DNA from 3 places in the Crystallibacter crystallopoietes genome. Region 1 is predicted to be linked to each of the others. Evidence: predicted binding sites of a transcription regulator. Region 1 holds the regulator's gene; each other region holds the start of a gene.
What was found. Region 1 encodes LexA, which represses DNA repair genes until DNA is damaged. Its sites were predicted from a motif close to TCGAACANNTGTTCGA; they were not measured.

Region 2: the regulator LexA is predicted to act here: its motif matches at 2,142-2,157, upstream of AC20117_RS19265 (DUF6504 family protein).
Region 3: the regulator LexA is predicted to act here: its motif matches at 1,873-1,888, upstream of AC20117_RS11745 (DUF222 domain-containing protein).

Annotation. Positions count from the first base shown of each region.
Region 1 covers NZ_CP018863.1:3,619,934-3,624,142, forward strand. The annotation lists gene AC20117_RS16760 (ATP-dependent DNA helicase) at 1-1,876, shown strand, start outside; gene lexA (transcriptional repressor LexA) at 2,163-2,927, opposite strand; gene AC20117_RS16770 (LysM peptidoglycan-binding domain-containing protein) at 3,204-3,578, shown strand; gene AC20117_RS16775 (histidinol-phosphate transaminase) at 3,640-4,209, shown strand, end outside.
Region 2 covers NZ_CP018863.1:4,188,889-4,193,097, forward strand. The annotation lists gene AC20117_RS19260 (DNA polymerase III subunit alpha) at 1-1,689, opposite strand, end outside; gene AC20117_RS19265 (DUF6504 family protein) at 1,732-2,046, opposite strand; gene AC20117_RS19275 (FG-GAP-like repeat-containing protein) at 2,315-4,209, shown strand, end outside.
Region 3 covers NZ_CP018863.1:2,504,471-2,508,679, reverse strand. The annotation lists gene AC20117_RS11765 (MarR family winged helix-turn-helix transcriptional regulator) at 1-310, opposite strand, end outside; gene AC20117_RS11760 (DUF6328 family protein) at 377-937, shown strand; gene AC20117_RS11755 (hypothetical protein) at 1,024-1,302, opposite strand; gene AC20117_RS11750 (hypothetical protein) at 1,389-1,691, shown strand; gene AC20117_RS11745 (DUF222 domain-containing protein) at 1,902-3,749, shown strand; gene AC20117_RS11740 (sugar porter family MFS transporter) at 3,762-4,209, opposite strand, start outside.

The DNA.
Region 1 (4,209 bases):
GGGCACCGGCAAATCATTGGCGTATCTCATTCCCCTGATCGTCCATGCCCTTGAGAGCGAGAAGCCCGCGGTTGTTTCCACCGCGACGCTGGCCTTGCAATCCCAGATCGTCAAGCGCGACCTGCCGCGGCTGCTCGAGGCTATCTCGGACGAGCTGCCACGCCCGGTGGATGTAGCCCTCCTGAAGGGGCGCAACAATTACCTCTGCCGGCACAAACTGGCGGGCGGTTTCCCCGAGGAAGATGCTCCCGACGCTCTCTTCACTCTTGGCGAGGACGCTGTACCGCATCCTGCCCCGGCAACCGCTGGCCCGGCCTCCGGGCTAGGAAAAGAAGTGGTACGGCTGCGGGAATGGGCGGACGAGACTGACACAGGCGATCGGGATGAGATCGTCCCCGGCGTCAGCGATCGGGCGTGGCGACAGGTTTCAGTGAGTTCCATGGAGTGCCTCGGAGCGCAGAAGTGTCCGATGGCGGCAGAGTGTTTCAGCGAGCAAGCCCGCACGCGGGCCGGTGAAGCGGACGTGGTGATCACCAACCATGCACTGCTGGCTATCAATGCCTTTGAAGGCTTGTCGGTACTCCCGGAATACGACGTGGTAGTCATCGATGAAGCACATGAACTGCAGGACCGTGTCACCAGCGCGGTCGCTGGGCAGCTCTCGGTGGCGATGGTGCATACGGCGGCGTCGATGGCCCGCAAGCATACTGCGGCCAGCGTCGAATCGATCAACAGCGCAGCGAAGAGCCTCGAAATAGCCTTGGCCGCCACTGCCACGGGGCTGATGGCCTCTGGGCTGCGTGACGATCATGAGATGGCGCTGACGCAGTTGCGTGAGGCTTGCCGAGTCGCACTTTCCGACTCCAAATCGGACACATCGAACAGCGCGGACGGTGGGCGGCAGATGGCCCGCTCCAGGCTGATGGTTGTGCTGGAGGTATGCGACCGGATTCTCTCCGCGGCCCAGGCTCGGGAGGTCGTGTGGATTACCAGGCCCAGCAATTTCGGGTCCGGAACCGATTTCGGGTCAGAGGACGATACGCAGCCCGCAACGGTCAACGTGGCACCTCTGTCCGTGGCCTCACGGCTACGTGAAGGTTTGTTTGACGGCCATACTGTGGTTCTGACTTCGGCGACGTTGGCCATCGGCAACGCTTTCGATGCGGTGGCCGGATCGCTGGGACTGATGGGGGCCGGTGCACCGGCGTACTCAAGTGCAGACGTTGGAAGCCCGTTCGACTATCCGAAGCAGGGAGTGCTGTATGTGGCTTCGCATTTGCCGAAGCCTGAGCGCGGAACTAGCGCCGAACAGTTGGACGAGCTGGAGGCACTCCTGAAGGCTTCCGGAGGCGGGGCATTGGGGCTGTTCTCTTCCCGGCGGGCGGCCGAGGAAGCGGCCGCTGAAATGCGACGGCGGATCAATAGCGAAATCCTGTGCCAGGGCGAGTCATCGATCGCTGCCTTGGTCAAGCAGTTTGCGGCGGAGCCGGATACCTGCCTATTCGGGACGATGACCCTATGGCAGGGTGTGGACGTGCCCGGAGACGCCTGCAGGCTCGTCATCATCGATCGGATTCCGTTTCCCCGTCCGGATGACCCTCTCATGACAGCGAGGACCCGCTCGGTGGCGCAAGCCGGAGGCAACGGTTTTATGTCCGTCTCCGCTACCCACGCCGCAGTCCGCCTGGCTCAGGGGGCCGGACGCCTTATTCGCGCCGCGGGCGATCGTGGCATGGTCGCGGTGCTGGATTCCCGCTTGGCGAACGCCCGTTATGGCAGTTTTCTCCGGTCTGCATTGCCCCCATTCTGGTCAACTAAGGACCGGAGCGTGGCGCTGCAGATCTTGGAACGGCTCTCAGCCCGTCAGACGGGTTGACCGCCCTTCCCGCTATGCGAAGCCAATGATATTAGTGCGTGCTCATCGAGTCCGATGAGGCATGCACGGGTGGACCTACCGCCCCCACCCTGCAGGAAGGCCAAGTCTGTGGGTGATGGCACCACAGAACTCGTGACGCAGAAGGCGCCCGGCCCTCAGCTCCGGCCTGTCCAAAGAGATGGACATTATTGCAAGGGAACGTTAGCTGCAGCGCCGCAACTAGCGGGAAAGCCGTTCGCTGCCATGCTGGCGGGACGAGACCGCCTTGGCGACAAATAGCATCCGTCTACAAAGTACGCATCACTGAAACCACTTTGCCCATGACCGTTGCATGGTCGCCGAGGATCGGTTCGTATTGGGTGTTTTGTGGCAACAACCAAGTATGGCCGTCCCGCTGCCGAAATGTCTTCACAGTTGCCTCGTCGTTGAGGAGGGCTGCCACGATATCTCCGTTGTTGGCGCTTTGCTGCCTCCGCACGACAACCCAATCACCATCACAGATGGCTGCGTCAATCATGGAATCGCCGGAGACCTTAAGCATGAACAGTTCGCCATGGCCAACCAACTGTCTCGGAAGGGGCATAACATCTTCGATGACCTGATCCGCCAGGATGGGGCCGCCGGCGGCGATACGACCGACGAGGGGAACCATGGCTGTGTCCGACCCGCTGCCGAGATCTGAGACGGTGGAACCGTTGATACTTCTGACATTGTCTGCCTGTTCCACCCCGGCCATTCGGGCAGCGCCGTCCTCAATGACGAGCGGAGTCAGCACTTCCATGGCGCGGGGACGCTTGGGGTCACGGCGGATGTAGCCCATCTTTTCGAGTTGGATCAGCTGGTGCGTCACGCTGGACAGGCTTGCCAGTCCGACGGTGTCACCGATTTCCCTCATCGATGGCGGATAACCATTAGCACTTACAGACTCCTGGATGGTTTCAAGGATTTTCTTTTGGCGCGCAGTCAGGCCCTTGGGCTGCCCTGCAGCCCGAGTCGGCTTTGTCTGTTTGCTGTCTGATGTGGCAGCTGCTCTGGAAACGTTCTTCGACATGGCCCGGACTCCGGTTTCTCCGTCCGATCCGAGTCAGCAGTGCCGTGCCTGAATTCGAACCGGAATCTTATTTTGTCAGTGGCAGCTGATGCACTTCATGTACGGCCACCTTTGGTTTAACGCTAGGGGAGTCATGGTGGACTTTCAAACATTTGTTCTAGTGAGTCTCGACAATGTTCGATCATAGGTGCTAAAACTGTGGAAGAAGGATTCGAACGTAAATTCGAATAAGGAGATCTCGGACATAAACGTTCGCAGATCGGGAAAGGTGTCAACATGTCTGCACAGCTCGCACCGCAGTCGCCTGCCGTACCGCGCCATACTCAACCACTCCAGCTCACCCGTCGCGGCCGTCTGCTGTTGATCGGCCTTCCGCTCATCCTTTCGGCTGCTGCTTTGTTGACGCTGATCGGCTTCTTTACGGCTCCCGCAGTGGCCTCCACCAGTGGCGGTCTAGGAGCAGGCGAGACGATCACTGTGACGGTCGGCTCCGGGCAGACCTTGTGGGAACTCGCCAGTGCCGTTGCCCCTGAGCGGAATCCGCACGATGTGATCGCTGAGATTTCGCAATTGAACAACCTTCCGGACTCGATCGTGCACGCCGGACAGCAACTGCACGTACCCGTCAGCGGCGACGGCCAGCGGCCGTAATATGAGACCCTCCGGCTGGCCCGATTCCTGCCCCGGGCCGGCCGGAGCTTAAGCTTGATCGGTGAGTGACCAGCTAGAACGCCTGAATCGCCTGCCTCTTAGAGACAACCTCAGAGGCTTAGAACCCTACGGCGCACCCCAGCTACATGTGCCGGTGCTGCTGAATGTTAACGAGAACACCCATCCACTTCCCGATAGTGTTCACAAGGCCATTGCGGCCGCCGTCGAGGCGGCAGCAACGGGGTTGAACCGTTACCCGGACCGCGAATTTACACAACTGCGTCAAGCGTTGGCTCGTTACCTGGGCCATGGGCTAACGGAAGAAAACGTTTGGGCTGCCAATGGCTCGAACGAAGTCCTCCAGCAGATTCTGCAGGCTTTTGGAGGTCCAGGCCGACGCTTACTGAGCTTTCCTCCTACATATTCGATGTATCCGTTGCTCGCAAGCGGCACAGACACCGAATATGTCACCGGAGCTCGCTCCTCCGACTTCAGTTTGACGGCCGAGGCAGCCGCTCGGGCAGTCAGGGAATCAGCCGCCAATATCGTCATTCTCTGTTCGCCTAACAACCCGACCGGGACGGCTCTGGGCCTGGACGTTGTAGAAGCTGTGTACGAGGCCGGGGCCGAA
Region 2 (4,209 bases), 570 kb from region 1:
GCTGGGCTGGACCGGTGTCCGGTCCAGCAGGGATTCATCCCCCAGAATCACACCACAGGGATGCATGGAAATGTGCCGCGGCAGCCTATCCAGCCGCTCCGTCACATCCACCAGCAAATCCAGCTGTTTGTTCTGCTCTACCTGTGCGGAAAAATCACGAAGTTCGGGCTTCTCTTCCATTGCTTCCCGGAATTTCCGGGCCGAGAAACGCCAAAGCTGTTTGGCGATGCCGGAGATGTCCTCCTCTTCCATCCCCAAAGCAAGGCCGGCATCGCGGACGGCTCCGCGAGCGCGGTAGCCGTTCTGCATGCTCATCAAAGTCACCCGCCGGTCCCCGAACCGTTCGAAGATCTGCCGATAGACGTTATGGCGTTCGGCGCTTTCCACGTCAATGTCGATATCCGGCAGGGTTGAACGGTCGCGGGAGAGGAACCGTTCAAAAATCAGCCCATGCGCCAACGGGTTGACATGGCTGATGTAGAGCAAATAGTTCACCAGGCTCGATGCTCCGGATCCCCGGGCCGATGCCCTGACCCCCATATCGGTGATGATCTTTGATACCTCGGCCACGGTCAGGAAATACGAGGCGAAACCAAGTCTGGTGATAATACCCAGTTCATGGGCCAGGCGGTCCCGCAGCTCATGTTCGGCTTTGCCGCTGATGCCGGGGAACCTGGCGGTAATCCCTGTTTCGCAACGTTGGATAAGTTCTGTCACCGGGTCCTGGCCGATCCCGATTACCGATGCCTCCGGCACCACCGGGTTCTTGTAACCCATGTCCTGGTACGGATCCATCCGACAGCGATCTGCAACTGTTTCAGTCATCGCCAGCAGTTCCCCGGCGCCGGCACGGCCCGTACCTGCCTCCTGCGCGGTTTCATACGCCAGGACCTGCATCTGGGCAGAGCTTTTGAGCCAGCCTTGGCCGTTGGGCTGCAGATCCGGCAGCTTTGCGAGCGCGGTTAAAGCACGGACGGAGTCCAGTACGTCTGCAGTAGCGGCGTCATCCACTTGACGGTATCTCGCCGCGTTTGTAAGCACTGCCGGCAAGTCCAAGTCAGCGGCCAGCTTCAACATTCTGACGGCATGGGCCGTACTGAGATTGTCGCCGGGCGGACTGAGGTGGTTGACCACTTCCAGCACCAGGGAACCGGCTGGCATGATGCTGCGCCAACGACCCGCCAGCCGGCGGGCCTCCGCATAACGGCGGTGCCGCAATGCCTGTCCAACATCAGAATACGGGCCCAGCAGCACCGTGAGCACAGCTGGGGAACCTGCATCAGATGACTCCGGGGAACCTGTGGCGCGGTGTGCTATCTGCACTATGCCCACACCCGGCTCCCTGCCCTTGGCCCCGCGGCCGGAGGCTGTACCTTCATGCGCATCCGAGATCAACCGGCACAAGGCGTGATAGCCCCTGCCGTTGTTATGGCCGTGGGCCAAGACAACTACCCGGCCAGTGCTTTGCCCCTGGGAACCATGGAGGGCGAGGTCTACCCCCACAATCGGATCAATCCCGGCGGCCAGACAGGCTTTGACATGTTTGACCGTTCCGTACAGTCCATCCCGGTCAGTGCATGCCAAGGCATCCGCACCGTCGTCGGCCGCCGCCGCCACCAGTTCATCCGGCCAGGACACGCCATAGTGGGCGCTGAAGGCCGATGAAACATGCAAGTGGGTAAAGCTCATGATCATCCAATGAACAAGTAAGAGAGACGGGGCAGGAACGTATTAAGCGCTCAGGCGCTGCAGTGCCTCATGGACCCTGATCAGCCGCCAGCGTCCGGTATCTGCCTGATGGGAAAGATCAAGCGTGCGCAGTTCGGAGCGGCTGTTCAGCCGTGCCTGGACCCGCCAGATTTCATGGTCCACCAGTCCCGCTCCCCTGCCGCGTTCCGCCCGGAGCTCTTCGGCCCACCATTTTCGCCGCTCATACCAACGCACCGGTTCCGCTGCGATGTGCCAGGTCCGGTTCTGCCATCGCAATCTGATCGGCTGGCCGGCAGGAGAACAAACAACTTCTACTGATTCGCTGAAAACACCCATGTTCCAGTCACCTTTCTTCTGGAAATACGGGCCAAACACTTCGATGCATGCTCCTGCCGACACGCCCGTCGAAATGGTTGACCTCTTCATTCTATTCGAATACGTATTCGATTCAAAGGCGAGCTTACAAACCACCACCGACAAAATGTGCGGGCACCCCAAGATTTATCCAATAACCGAAGTCCACAGTTGTTCCAGCGCATCCCGCGCTATCAGCAACATCTAGAAGTAATGGTGTCCGAGGGGGACACCTCACAAGGAGCCCAGCATGTCACTCGCACCCAGGGCAGAGTTACAACCCAGCCCGACCCGGAAACGTATTGTCACTTCCCTGACGGCTGCCGCCATGCTGGCGGCTGCCTTCACCCCGCTTGCCGCGATACCGGCGCACGCCGAACTCGCGGGAAGGGGCGAGGTGGACCCGCAGCACGGGTACCCCACCTGGTACTCCGACGGAACCGTCAAACTCAAGTACTGCTATACGGCGGAAGACGGTTGCGTCTCCACTCCGCCGAACTCCGGTCCCGCTTCCTACCCGGACAACTTCCCCGACGAAGCCTTCTGGTTCCACGCGGAGGCGAGCGGCGGAAACCTCGGCCTGTACGAAGCTGCCCTCGAGGGCGCGCACGCCAATGAGGTAGTCGTTGACGGGGACCAAATGGGCTTTGCCCGGCTCCGGTTCCGCCTCGAAAACCTCGTTATCGGCGCGCAATACACCATTACCCACCCCTACGGCGTCCACACCTTTGAAGCGGTTGATGAGGACGGCGTAGGCATCATCGAACAAACCATCGATGAAGGTTGCGACCCTGAAGCCGGCGGTCCATGCAACTGGGATTCCGTCGGTGCCGCCTTCCTCGGCGATTACCAGCTAGGCACTACCGCGACCTTCCTCCGCCAGATCAATGCACCCGCAGGGCGGCTCGGAGATCCCGCCATTCCCGCCCCCGTTACAGGCGCACCGTCCGGCAACAACTTCGTGCAGGTGACCGGGCCTAACGCCGGAGGCCCGGGGGTAAACACCCTCACGGTTGACACCTTCGGCATCCAAGGCGTCATTTCCGAGGAAGTCGACGGGGCACCCAGCACGCCGGATCTGGCATCCGCCAGTGACAGCGGGCGGTCCGCCACGGACAACACCACTAATGTCGCCACACCGACGTTTGCCGGCAGCCTCCCTGCCAATACCAGCGGCACAGTGGATCTGATTGTCGACGACGCGGCCACACCTGCTGTTTCCGCTGCCAGCACAGGCAGCAGCTACAGCCTCGCGCTGACCACCCCGTTGAGCGACGGCGTCCACCGGATCCGGGCACGTATCGCCAACCCGGCGTTCGCCACGGATCCGGCAGCACCGGAGTTCCTGACGTCGACCCCGGTGACCATCACGGTAGACACCGTTGCTCCGACGGCCACCATTTCCGCACCGGTGCCGTCCAATCCCTCCGCAGATACGACGCCGTCGTTCAACTTCGGCAGCAACGAGACCAACAGCTCCTACGATTGCCGACTGCTGCCATCCAACGATGTCTGGGAGGCAAACTGCGCTTCGGGCAAGACGTACGACGCCCAGGTGAACGGGGTGTACACGTTCAACGTCCGCGCCGTTGATATGGCCGGTAACGTCGGGACGCCAGCCGCTCATGGCTGGGGAATCGGCACCACGGCAGGCCCCATGGGAACCGGCATCCAGAAGGACATGAACGGCGACACGAACCCGGACTACATCGGCCGCACCAGCGATGGCAAGCTCTGGTTCTACCCGGGCACGAATAATGGCCGTCTCAATCCGCGCGTCAATATTGGCAACAGCGGATGGAACGCCATGACCTCGCTGCTGATGCCAGGTGACTTCAATGGCGACACCAGGTCGGACCTGATTGCCAGCGACACCTCCGGCAGGCTGTGGCTGTACGCAGGCGCAGGCGACGGCCGGCTTTCGGGCCGCACTCTGATCGGTGCAAGTGGCTGGAACTCGATGTCGGAGCTCGTCGTTCCGGGCGACTTCAATGGCGACACCGCTCCTGATCTGCTCGCTCGTGACAGCGCCGGCAAGTTGTGGCTCTACCCGAACAACGGCAGCGGCGGCTTCAATACCAAGTCTGTGGCCGGTGCCAGCGGCTGGAACGCCATGACCGAACTCGCCGGCGTCGGAACCTTCGA
Region 3 (4,209 bases), 1.1 Mb from region 1:
AACTAAGCGACAGCTGAGCACTGAGTATGCCGGGTGTGACCGTGCGCCCTTCCCGCTGCGCCTCGAGCACCGCCGACAACGCCATCAGATCCGTCCGATGCATGCCGTAACGCCGCCCCATCGCATCAATGTAGCGGTCCGTCTCCGTGGTGAAACTCTGCAGCAGCAGCATCAGCTCCCGCCCGGGGTAGCCGGCGCCGGGCGGTACCTGCCCGGCCTCGGCAGACACCCGCCCGGCCTCGGCAGACACCCGCCCGGCCTCGCCCCCGGCAGCAGGCGTGGACGGACCCTCGGAATCAGAACTTGGCATAACGCCAATGGTAATCCTCGCTGGAACTTACCCTCCGCCGTCGTACTTTGGCGGTAAGTTTGAGAGATGGCTACGGACGATCAGGTGTACGAAGATTCGGTGGGCCGCCGGGAGACGTTCGAGGAGAAACTCGACCGCAACTGGAACGATCTGCTGCAGGAACTGCGCGTCATGCAGACCGGCGCGCAGATCATCACCGCCTTCCTCATGACGCTGCCGTTCCAGGCCCGGTTCGAGGACCTGGAACCTTACCAGGTCGGCCTGTACGTTGCGCTGCTGACGTTCACCGGCCTGCTGACCTGCCTGATCCTCACGCCCGTAGCCATCCACCGCAAGCTTTTCGGCCTGCATGTGAAGGATTCCACCGTGGCGCACGGGCACCGCATCGTGAAGCTGGCCGTGCTCGGCATCGGGCTGATGGCCACCGGCTGCGTCGCCTTCATCCTCGACGTTGTGGCGGGCGACCAGGTGGCGATTTACGTGGGCGGCGGCGTCCTGCTGGTCATGCTCGCGTTGCTCTGGGTGATCCCGGCCCTGCTTAAACGCGCGGTGAACCCCGAAGAGGCGAAGCACCAGTACGGCGACAAGAACAACGACGCCGGCAAAAACAGCAACGCCGTCGACTAACCTTGGCGTCCGGGCTGGCTGGCTCAATCAGCCCCCTGCGTCCGGCGCGGCTGGCTCTCCAACCTCTGCGACCTGCGCGGCTGGCTCTATCCGTCGGGACCGCCCTCCCGTTCCCCGCCTGATTCCAACACCGGCACAGTTTCCTGCTCCCTGTCCGGCTCCAGGATCAGGACTATCGCCTCGTGCGACACGGCAACCGTTTCCGGGATTCCGTCCAGGTGGATGTCCACGACATCCTTGGTCCGGCGGACAATGAAGCCGGACAGCGTGCCGGCGTGGACGTCGTGGTTGAAGCCGACAATACTCACGGCGCGGCCGAGGTCGGCGAGCCTCAGATCTGCGGCCAGGCGTCTGACGGTTCCCATATCGGGTCCTTTGGAAGTTCCGTTAGATAGGGGCAGTCTATGCTCCAGATAGGCTGGAGGACATCGCCCCAGACTAAGGAGATTCCATGAGTTCCCTGCTGACCCCGCTGGTCACGAGCGCCGGACTGATCGGCGGCTTCCAAACCGCCCGCGCCACCAAGAACCGTCCGCTCGGCGGCGCCGTGCTCGCCGCCGCAGGTGCGGCTGCCTTCGCCTTATGGAAGCGCGACGCTGGCACCGGCACCGCCGCAGCTTTGACCGGCGTATACCTGGCTGCGTTTGGCGCCTCCCACCCGCTGGCGAAGAAGATGGGCGCGTGGCCTGCCGTCTACACCGTCACCGCCGGTACGGCTGTAGCGTCGCTGGTGTTCGGCCGCCGACGAGGCTGAATCGAAGTGGGGCGCGGGTCCCAGGGGAACCGTTTCGCCCGCGCGCCCCTTCAGCATCCCTCCGACGCCAACTTTCATTCTTTATCCGAACGAACCACCCCGCACAACTCATTGAGCGCGCCACCGAAGCCACGGGTACACCCAGCACTAGTCCTCCACATTGGTGCTTTTTCCGTGCTATTAGAAGACGTGTTCTATAGCGTTGGGTGTATGGCAATCGCACCGGTCGAAGCGCATCAGGAGCCCGTAGGCTTCCTCGCTTCGGTGCAGGCCGCCCTCCAGGACTTCTCCGCCAGTTTCCAACAGGAATGGCTCCTGCAATCCCCCAAAGACCTCGCCGCCACCGTTGCCGGCATCGAAGAGATCTCCAAAACCGTCGAGCAACTCCAGGTCATCGGCGCCCACGCCGTCGACCAGCAGAACATCGCCCAAACAGGCGAAACAGACCAGCGCATCCCCTGGGCCGACCCGGTGCAGGGCACCGGCCAGGACGGCAAACCGAAAAAGCCCGAATACAAGGACGCCGCCGAATACCTCCGCCAGAAACTCAAAATCAGCCGCGGCGAAGCCAAACGCCGGCTCCGCGTCGGCTCCAGCACCATGCCATCGACCCTGATGACCGGAGAACAGGCACCCCCGAAACTTGAACGCCTCGGCGAAGCACTGACCTCCTCGAAGATCAGCGGCCAGGCCGCAACCCTCATCCGCGACGCCCTCGAACGCGTGCGCCCCACCGCACCGCCTGCGGGCCTGGCCGCGATGGAAAAGCAGCTCACCCAGCAGGCCACCGAATCAGATATCGACGGCCTGCGCGAAATCATCAAACGCTGGGAAGCCATCCTGGACCCGGACGGACTCGAACCCACCGACGAACAACTCCGCGCCAAACAAGGCGTGTTCTACCGCGGCAAACGCCAGGGCCTCCACCGCCTGGACATCGCCGCTACGCCGGAACAATACGAATACCTCGTCACCGTCATGAACGCCGCGACCAACCCGCGCGTCAAAACCACCTTCGCTTCGGAAGACGGCACCCCGGCAGACCCCGCAACAGCCGGCCGCACCCCGGCAGACCCTGCAACAGCCGGCGGCACCCCCGCGGACACCGCCGACACGGGCGGAGCGGGACCGGAACCGGAATGGCAAGGACCCACCCGGCCGCAGAAACTGCTGCAAGGCCTCGTCGGCGCCTGCCAGATCGCCCTGTCCACGGACAAACTCCCCTCCAGCGGCGGCCACCGCCCCCAGATCATGATCAGCCTGGACTACCAGGACCTGGTGGACCAGCTCGGCGCCTCCGCCGACGCGGTGTTCGGCGGACTGATCAGCCCCAAAACCGTCCGCAAAATCGCCTGCGACGCCGACCTCATCCCCCTCGTCCTCGGCGGCAAAGGCGAAATCCTCGACATCGGACGCGCCCAACGGCTGTTCACCCCCGCCCAGCGCCGCGCCCTCGTCGCCCGCGACAAAGGCTGCACCTTCCCCGACTGCACCATGCCCGCTCCCTGGACCGAAGCACACCACATCGAATTCTGGGAAAAGCACGACGGCCCAACGTCAGTTCACAATGGTTGTCTTTTGTGTTCGTACCACCACCATCTGCTGCACGATGAAAACTGGAAAATCGACATCCGGGACGGGATCCCCTGGTTCATCCCGCCCCGCTACATCGACCCGGACCAAAAACCCCGCCGCAACCGCTACCGACTCGCCGGTATCTCCCTGCCCGACGCCACGCCAAGATTCGCGGCCGATGGACAAGGACCTGACTTGGAGTCTCCACCTCCACCGGCAGAACCCTCACTAACACCTGGCTCCGGCCCACCCGGCCAACAGGTCGAAACACTGCTGCCGCTCATCACGGCTGACAGCGCCACGACACCGGATCATTCCACGGCACAGTACGTTCCGACGCCGTCCGAATCGGCCCAAATACCTTTCGTATCCGAGGCTGCCAAGAAGGCGGTACCGGCCGACAAGCCGTTGCAGGGCGGACCGGAAGACTGGAACCGGCCCTTCGACGACTGGCCGCTGCAACCGAACGAACCACCCTGGTGAAACCGGGCACGGCTACATGGCCTCGAGTTCCTTACCCTTGGTCTCCGGCACGAACTTCCAGACGAACACCAGGGACAGCAGCGCGAAGAACGCGTACAGTCCGTAGGCCAGCGTCAGGTCGATATCCGCGAGGAACGGGAAGGTGGTGGTGATCGCAAAGTTGGCCAGCCACTGCGCGGCCGCGGCGACGGAGAGCGCCACGGCACGGATCCTGTTGGGGAACATCTCCCCCAGCAAGACCCAGACCACGGGTCCCCAAGTGGCGCCGAAGGAAACCACAAACAGGTTGGCCGCGATCAATGCCACGACACCCCACGGTTGCGGCAGGGTGACGTCTTCGCCAGTCCCGATGGCTTGGCTGAAACACAGCGCCATCACGCCAAGCGAGAGCAACATGCCGATCGAGCCAGCCACCAGCAGCGGCTTGCGCCCCACCTTGTCCACCAGCATGATGGCCACC